2 regions of the Candidatus Villigracilis vicinus genome follow, and region 1 is predicted to be linked to the other one. Evidence: riboswitches for the same ligand, from Rfam matches in the RefSeq annotation. Region 1 holds a riboswitch; the other holds the start of a gene.
What was found. A riboswitch is a leader RNA that binds a small molecule or an ion and turns the genes downstream of it on or off. The one in region 1 is predicted to bind S-adenosylmethionine.
Positions count from the first base shown of each region.

Region 1 (4,428 bases):
ACAGAGACCAGTACCCCAACTTCAACACCTGTCCCAGCCGCAACCGCCACGGCGGATACTTTGCGTATTTCTGCCAAAGACGGCATGACCCAAATCCAAGTCGCTGCCGGAACCCTCTTCATGGGCGGCATGGATGTCTACCGCGAGAACGATGAGCAACCCGCCCATGAGGTGAAGATTCATTCCTTCTGGATCGATCAAGTGGAAGTGACCAACGGCATGTACGAATTATGTGTACAGGCAGGTAATTGCCGCCCGCCTCGAGAGATCCGTTCGGATAACCGCGAAGAGTATTTTGGAAACCCGGAGTTCCGCGATTATCCTGTGGTCTATGTTGCCTGGTTCGACGCAGATGCCTATTGCACCTGGGCAGGGCGCCGTCTGCCCACCGAAGCTGAATGGGAACGTGCCGCACGTGGAGACGATAAACGCAACTATCCTTGGGGGGATGAGGAGCCCAACCAATACAATTCCAACTCAGTGAATGTTGTTGGCGATACAACACGTGTTGGCTCGTATGCTGAAGGGGCAAGTCCGTTCGGAGCATTGGACATGGCTGGCAATGTCTGGGAATGGGTGGCAGACCTTTATCGCCCCAACTATTACAGTACCGCTCCATTGGAAAACCCACCGGGACCCTCCGCCGAAGAAGTGTTCAGCACCTTGCGCGTTATGCGTGGAGGTTCTTTTCAAGAAGATGGAATTTTTCTTAGAGTGGCAAATCGCAACTTTCTTGAAGGTCCAGACCCGAAAGCAGATCCAAATAACGAAGCGCATTATGGAAAAAGCTCCAGCCGCATCGGCTTTCGATGTGCCGAAGATGCCAATTAAATTCTTGTAAGTACAAGAGCAAAAAAATTAATGATCGCCCCGTTCCTTGGATGAAAATCCATTGACGGGGCGATCATGCTTAATATCGCTGAGATAACCAAAATCAAGAAGAAACAGGCTAATCGCCTGTGAAATGGTGTGATTAATCCCAGATTCCCTTTTCGATCCATGCAACTAACAAAGATGTAAGAAAAAAAAGTCCAAATCATTCCCACTTAACCCCCTTTGGGGGATTAGGCTTGCAATCCTTATTTTTTATACTGAGGGCAGATCAAAAGGAGCCAACTATGAAAAAGATAATCCCTATTTTTACTGTAATAGCGATCTTTGTCTCTGGCTGCAGCATGGGGAATGCTCAGCCAACGGCAATCGCCCTGCCAACCGCCCCAGCCACACTGACCCCAGCTGCGGTTAATGCGCCTGCCGAAGGTATCACTAATGGTGAACCCGGGCAGGAGCGTGTTTCCACTGCAGACGGCATGCCCGCTGCGTTCATCCCTGATGGTACCTTCCGCATGGGCGCATTAGATCCTGAAGAAAAGAAAGATGAAAAGCCGGATCACACCGTGACCATGAAGAATTTCTGGATGGATAAACTCGAAGTGACCAATGCCATGTATGCACTTTGCGTTCAAGCAGGCGCCTGCGAACCGCCGCAAACTTTTAAATCACAAGCGCGCGAGTCGTATTTCAATAACCCTGAATTTAACGACTTCCCGGTTGTATATGTCACCTGGCTCCAAGCCGATACATACTGCAAATGGGCTGGGCGCCGCCTGCCCACCGAAGCGGAATGGGAATATGCTGCGCGCGGAAATGACTTCCGCACATTCCCGTGGGGTGACGACCGCCCGGATTCCTCACATGGCAACTTTAACTATTTTGTTGGTGATACCACCCGTGTTGGAAGTTATCCCGCAGGTGCAAGCCCATACGGCATCCTCGATATGGCTGGCAATGTTACTGAATGGGTCTCTGACTATTACGATGGTGATTACTACGCCCAGGGCGCGAATGTAAATCCCACTGGTCCGAATGCGCGCGAGTTGTACTTCAACCGCGTGGTACGTGGCGGCAACTTTCAGGATGTCTTTGACGACGTCCGCCTTGCCAATCGCGCATCGGTCCGCGGCTCGAACCCAAAAGCAGATGATATTTATTCGGAAGATTATCTCGGCGAATTTTCTCCCAAGATCGGTTTCCGCTGCGCTTCAGACTAAGCCTCAATTTGTTTCTAAAACAGCCGCCGGGATGAACCCGGCGGCTTGTTTTTATTGACTCTCATTTTTTGCTATGGTATTATCCAACTTGTAATTGAATAGTCCTAAAAAGACGCTCTTATCCAGAGAGGCGGAGGGAACGGCCCTGCGATGCCTCGACAACCGGTCAACGAAAGTTGAGCACGGTGCCAATTCCGACAGGATAGCTGGAAGATGAGAGGGTAGCGAAAAGCATAGCTTGAATTGCCCTTTCTGCATGTCTGAAAGGGCAATTTTTATTCAATCAAGGAGAAACAAAAACAATGTCCAATACTTTTATGTCTTCCCCCAGTCTGATGTTCACATCAGAATCGGTGACGGAAGGGCATCCCGATAAGATCTGCGATCAGGTCTCGGATGCCGTTTTAGATGCCTGTCTTGAACAGGACCCCCGCTCGCGTGTGGCGTGCGAAACCGCTGTAAAAACCGGTTACGTCATGCTGCTCGGTGAGATCACCACCAATGCTCATATCAATTACGACGAACTCGTTCGCAAGACTGTAAACGAGATCGGGTATGACTCCAGCGAAAAAGGTTTTGATGGTAATTCGTGCGGTGTACTGGTCGCCATTGCCAAGCAATCCGGCGATATCGCCATGGGCGTCAATCAGGCACTCGAAACCCGCGACGGTCATCACCTGACAGATCAAGAAGTTGAATCCATCGGCGCAGGTGATCAGGGCATGATGTTCGGCTACGCTTGTAACGAAACCCCGACCTTGATGCCGATGCCCATTTACCTTGCGCACAAGCTCACCCGCAAACAAAGTGAACTCCGCAAGAGTGGCGCCATCTCCTGGCTGCGCCCTGATGCCAAGAGCCAAGTGACTATTGAATATTCCAATGGTCAACCCAAACGCATCGATACTGTACTCGTCTCCACCCAGCACGCTCCTGAGATCTCGCAGAATGAGCTCATTGAAATCATTACTGAAGAACTCATCATGAAGACCCTGCCCGAAAACCTTGTAGACAAGAAACTCAAGGTTTTCGTCAACCCGACCGGGCGCTTCGTGGTCGGTGGTCCGATGGGCGATGCCGGTGTGACCGGACGCAAGATCATCGTTGACACCTATGGCGGCATGGGTCGTCATGGCGGCGGCGCCTTCTCTGGGAAAGACCCCACAAAAGTGGACCGCTCTGCTGCTTACGCGGCGCGCTATGTAGCCAAAAACGTCGTCGCTGCAGGTCTGGCTGACCGCGTGGAAGTTCAGGTTGCGTATGCCATCGGCGTATCTCACCCGCTCTCTGTGAACGTGGAAACGTTTGGTACCGCTAAGATCGCGGACGAAAAGATCTCCGCGCTCATCGCAGAACACTTCGACCTGCGCCCCGGCGCGATCATCCGTGACCTCGGTCTGCGCAAGCCGATCTATCGCAAGACCGCTGCCTACGGTCACTTCGGTCGCGATGACATCGAATTCCCCTGGGAACGCACCGATAAGGCTGCCGCTTTGAAAAAAGCTGCTGGTCTGTAATAATTTAGATAGTAGTAAGGTAAAGCGCCTCTGATCTCTCAGAGGCGCTTTTTGATTAATTCTTTACTATTTTATTTTATGGCTTTTCTAAGCCATGTGCTGTCAACAACGCTTCATTCTCCAAAATTTCCGCGGTTGCGCCATCTGCCACAACACGCCCTTCATCCACCACAACTGTACGGGGAAAAAGTTCGCGCACCAGCGCCATGTCGTGCGTGGAAACCAGCATCGTGATGGGCAGGTCGCGCAGCAAGTTGATCAGTGTCCTGCGGGCACGCGGGTCAAGCCCGGCTGAGGGTTCATCCAGCACCAACAGACTAGGGTTCATCGAAAGCACAGTAGCGATCGCAATGCGCTTCTTCTCCCCCACGCTTAGGTGATGAGACAAACGATCACGATATGCAGACATGCGCACAGCTTCGAGTGCAGCATCCACGCGTGTGCGCACTTCTGCTTCAGGTAAGCCCATGTGCAATGGACCAAATGCCACATCCTCAAAGACAGTTGGTGAAAAAAGTTGGTCATCCGGGTTTTGAAAAACAAGCCCTACCATGGAACGAATGGCGGGTAGATTTTCACGAGTGAGGCGCATCCCTGCAATATCCACATCGCCCTGCCCCATCAATATCCCATTCAGATGCAGCATCAACGTGGACTTGCCCGCGCCGTTCGGACCCACCAGCGCAACCTTATCACCTTCGTGCAAATTAAGCGACACGCCGTTCAATGCCGTATGTCCATCCGGGTAGGAAAAGTGCAAGTCACGGACGACGAGTACATCCCCGTTATTATCTGGCTGGGTAAATTGATTTTTTATATGAGTAACCGGCATTAGAACCTTCCAATGATCTGTATTACAA
Region 1 covers NZ_JADJDD010000006.1:80,526-84,953, reverse strand. The annotation lists gene IPG80_RS06430 (SUMF1/EgtB/PvdO family nonheme iron enzyme) at 1-831, shown strand, start outside; gene IPG80_RS06425 (SUMF1/EgtB/PvdO family nonheme iron enzyme) at 1,119-2,051, shown strand; SAM riboswitch class I at 2,167-2,271, shown strand; gene metK (methionine adenosyltransferase) at 2,354-3,568, shown strand; gene IPG80_RS06415 (ABC transporter ATP-binding protein) at 3,645-4,400, opposite strand; gene cbiQ (cobalt ECF transporter T component CbiQ) at 4,400-4,428, opposite strand, start outside.

Region 2 (4,428 bases), on a different contig from region 1:
GCCGCCGCCGATGCGCTCATCAAAGATGAGTCTTTGCGAGAACAGACGAAATCCGAGATCAACGCGCTCATCCTTCTCGCTCGTGGACTTGTGCAAAGCCATCGCCGTACTCGGCGAAGCCAGTCCGCGAGCGATGGACACGGTGGCATCCCTCGGCGAAAGGATGAGTGTGCGTTTGTTGGGAGCTGTCGTCCACGATGCAGGCATTCCCGCCCAAGCCATTGAATCGACAGAGTTCGTCGTCACCAACGCGCACTTCCAGAATGCCCATCCCGATTTCAAGGTCACAACCGAAAAGACACGGGGGAAACTCAATCCGCTCATGGATAAAGGTATTGTTCCCATTACAACTGGTTTTATCGGCGCAACCCCTGAAGGCGCCATCACCACGCTTGGTCGCGGCGGCTCGGATTATTCCGCAGCCATTATCGGCGCCGTGCTCCCTGCTGATGATGTCTGGATCTGGACAGATGTAGACGGCGTGATGACCACCGATCCGCGCATTGTGAAAGAAGCACAAACCCTGCCAGAGATCAGCTACAACGAAATCGCCGAACTCGCCTACTACGGTGCGAAAGTGCTGCATCCCAAGACCATCCGCCCCGTGTTGGATGCGGGCATTGGTCTGCGCATTTGCAACACCTTCAATCCCAGCCACCTTGGGACGCGCTTGATTCCCAGTGTGAAGAGCAATGGCAAGGTGGAAGGGAAAGTTATCAAAGCGGTGACCGCCATCCGCAAGCAAAGGCTCATCACCATTGAAGGGCGCGGTATGCTGGGCGTGCCTGGTGTCGCGGCGCGTGCATTCGGAGCCGTCGCATCCACGGGCACGAGCGTTCCGCTGATTACGCAGGCATCTTCGGAGCAGTCCATTTGTTTTGCCGTGCCTTCAGAGCTCGCCCCCACCGTGTTATCTTCTCTTGAAAAAGCATTCGCCAACGAGATCGCAGACGAAGACATTGACCGCGTTTGGTCCACCGAAGACATCTCCATCATCACCGTCGTCGGTGCAGGGATGCGGCACACGCCTGGCGTTTCGGGTCGTGTCTTCAGCAAGCTCGGCAATGACGGCGTTAACGTCCTCGCCATTGCGCAAGGTTCATCCGAAGTATCCATTTCGCTCGTTGTAGATTCAGCGGATACGGAAAATGCGGTCAAGGCGCTGCATGAGTTAATTGTGAAATAATATCTGTCAAAAGTCGAAGGTCAAAAGTTGCACAACTAAAGACCTTTGACTTTTGACCTTCGACAAATTCTGCATTCATCATTCAAAATTCATCATTCAGGAGTTTCTCATGTCCCAATCTCAAATCCCCGTTGCCGTACTCGGCGCGACAGGTTCGGTCGGTCAGCGTTTTATTTCGTTGTTGGAAAATCATCCGTGGTTCAAGGTGGTGGCGCTTGCCGCATCTGACCGTTCAGCGGGACAGCCCTACGCCAAAGCGACTCGCTGGGTATTGGATACGCCCATGCCCGAATATGCCCGTGACATGGTCATTGTCCCTGCCAACACGGATGCGGTACAGGCGAAGATCGTCTTTTCAGCCTTGCACACCGAGATCGCCAATGAACTGGAGCCTGCCTTTGCAAAAGCAGGCGCGGCAGTCTGCTCGAATGCGTCATCGTATCGCCGCGGAGAAGATGTGCCGCTGCTCTTGCCTGAGATCAACGCGGAGCACATTCAACTGGTGAAGCAGCAGCGCAAAAACAAAGGCTGGAGCGGATGCATTGTCACAAATCCCAACTGCACGAGCACGGGTCTCACGATTGCGCTCAAAGCCTTGGACGAGTCCTTTGGCGTGAAGAAAGTTTTCATGGTCTCATTGCAGGCGCTTTCGGGGGCAGGTTACCCTGGTGTGCCGTCGCTCGACATCATGGATAACATCATCCCCAACGTGGGCAATGGCGGCGAAGAAGAAAAAGTGGAATGGGAGCCGCGCAAGATGCTGGGCAAATTCAACGAAAGCAAAATTGATATGGCAGACATCCAATTCAGCGCGCACACCAATCGCGTGGCTGTGATCGATGGTCACACCGTGTGTGCGAGCGTGGCATTGGACAAACCCGTGGCGCCAGAAGTTGCGATTCAAGCGTTACGCGATTACGCGGCAAAACCGTCAGCGAGGAATCTGCCTTCGGCGCCCAAACCAGTCATCGAGGTCAGAGATGAAGCGGATCGCCCACAGCCAAGACTCGACCGTATGGCAGGCAAAGGCATGACGACAGTAGTCGGTCGCGTGCGCCGAGATCCCATCCTTGATCTTAAATTTGTTGTACTATCCCACAACACGATTCGCGGTGCGGCAGGTGCATCGATCTATAATGCTGAGTTGTTGGTGAGTGAAAATCTTTTATAGCATGACCCAAAAGGGTAGTCTTATTATCCGTTACGAAAAAGACTTGACACAATCATGAACCGCATGATATAAACCGCGAAATTAAATATTCGCTCTTATCCAGAGAAGCTGAGGGACCGACCCTTTGAAGCTTCGGCAACCAAACGAAAGTTCAGGTGCCAAATTCGGCAAATACGAATGACACAGTCATTCATATCTGGAAGATGAGAGGACGGTATAGACGTATACCTCTTCTTGTACTTTCAGAAGAGGTTATTTTTTTAATCTCTTCTGACGGGCGGAATTAATTTAATCCAAAAATTTTATGCAAGAGGAGATAATTCAAATGTCCACAATCAAAGATCGCAAGTTAGGTTTTGCCACCCGCCAGTTACATGCGGGCTATTCACCCGATCCCACCACTGGCAGCCGCGCCGTGCCGTTGTATCAAACAACGAGCTATCAGTTCAAGAACACGGAACATGCCGCGAATTTGTTCGCGCTCAAAGAGTTGGGAAATATTTACACGCGCTTGATGAACCCGACCACCGATGTGCTTGAACAGCGCATTGCTGCACTCGAAGGCGGCGTTGCGGCTCTGGCTGCAAGCTCGGGACATGCCGCGCAAGCACAGGCAATTTTCACGTTGTGCAGCGCAGGTGACCATATCGTTTCGTCATCCCGTTTGTATGGCGGCACGTACAACCAGTTCGCCTACACCCTGCCCAAGCTGGGGATCAATGTCACTTTTGTTGACCCAAGCGACCCGAAGAATTTTGAAGCAGCCATTCAGCCGAACACAAAAATTATTTACGGCGAGACTCTCGGCAACCCCGACATCTCCGTCTTCCCGTTTGAAGAAGTATCCGAGATCGCGAACAAGCACAAACTGATCTTGTTTATCGACAACACTTTTGCCACGCCGTATCTTTTCCGCCCGTTCGAATATGGCGCACACATGATCACCCACTCGACCACCAAGTTCATCACAGGCAATGGCACATCCATCGGCGGCATCATTGTGGATGGCGGCAATTACGATTGGAGCAACGGCAAGTTCGAGAATTTCAATACGCCCGATCCTTCATATCACGGTCTCGTGTATTCCTCCATCGCCGCGGCGGGACTTCCCCCATTTGCGATCAAAGCACGCGTGCAGGTTCTTCGTGACCTTGGCGCCTGCCAATCTCCGTTCAACGCATGGCAAACTTTGCTTGGGCTCGAAACCCTCAACTTGCGCATTGACCGTCATGTGCAAAACACGCAAGCTGTTGCCGAATATCTTGAGGCTCATCCCAAAGTTAGCTGGGTCAAATACCCTGGACTCAAGAGCCACCCCGATTATGCTCGTGCCAAGAAGTATCTTCCCAAGGGTGCAGGTGCAATTCTCGGATTTGGTATCAAAGGCGGCGCAGAAGCTGGCAAGAAATTCATCGAAAGCCTGCAACTCTTCAGCCATCTCGCCAATGTTGGTGATGCGCGCAGTCTCGCCATTCACCCTGCAACCACCACACACAGTCAACTCAGTGACGAGCAGCAAGTCTCCGCTGGCGTCAGCCCCGATTTCATCCGCTTGAGCATTGGTCTCGAAGACTTCGAAGACATCAAGTGGGATCTGGATCAGGCGCTTAACGCGTAAATGCAGAAGTCAGAATGCAGAATGATGAAATTTATTCATCATTCCGCATTCAACATTCATCATTCAAAAATGCCTGTAAAAAATCCCCTCCACTCTCCCCGCTCGAACCACTCTCGAAAACGAGAACATCTTCGTCATGGACGAAGACCGCGCCATTCATCAGGATATCCGAGCTTTGCGTGTTGCCATCCTGAACTTGATGCCCACCAAGATTTCTACTGAAACACAAATTCTACGTTTGCTTTCCAACTCGGCATTACAGGTGGAAGTCACCTTACTCAACACCGCCACACATGAATCCAAGAATACTGACGCAGACCATCTCATGGAACATTACGTCACCTTTGATGATGTAAAAAACGAAAAATTCGACGGACTCATCATCACAGGCGCGCCCGTTGAGCAGATGCCCTTTGAAGATGTGGATTACTGGCAGGAACTCCAACGCATCAT
Region 2 covers NZ_JADJDD010000022.1:66,665-71,092, reverse strand. The annotation lists gene IPG80_RS14855 (hypothetical protein) at 1-225, shown strand, start outside; gene IPG80_RS14850 (aspartate kinase) at 134-1,186, shown strand; gene asd (aspartate-semialdehyde dehydrogenase) at 1,296-2,357, shown strand; SAM riboswitch class I at 2,450-2,567, shown strand; gene IPG80_RS14840 (O-acetylhomoserine aminocarboxypropyltransferase/cysteine synthase family protein) at 2,683-3,975, shown strand; gene metA (homoserine O-succinyltransferase) at 4,058-4,428, shown strand, end outside.
Region 2: linked by a shared signal. The riboswitch ahead of IPG80_RS14840 (O-acetylhomoserine aminocarboxypropyltransferase/cysteine synthase family protein) and the one ahead of metK (methionine adenosyltransferase) in region 1 are both predicted to bind S-adenosylmethionine.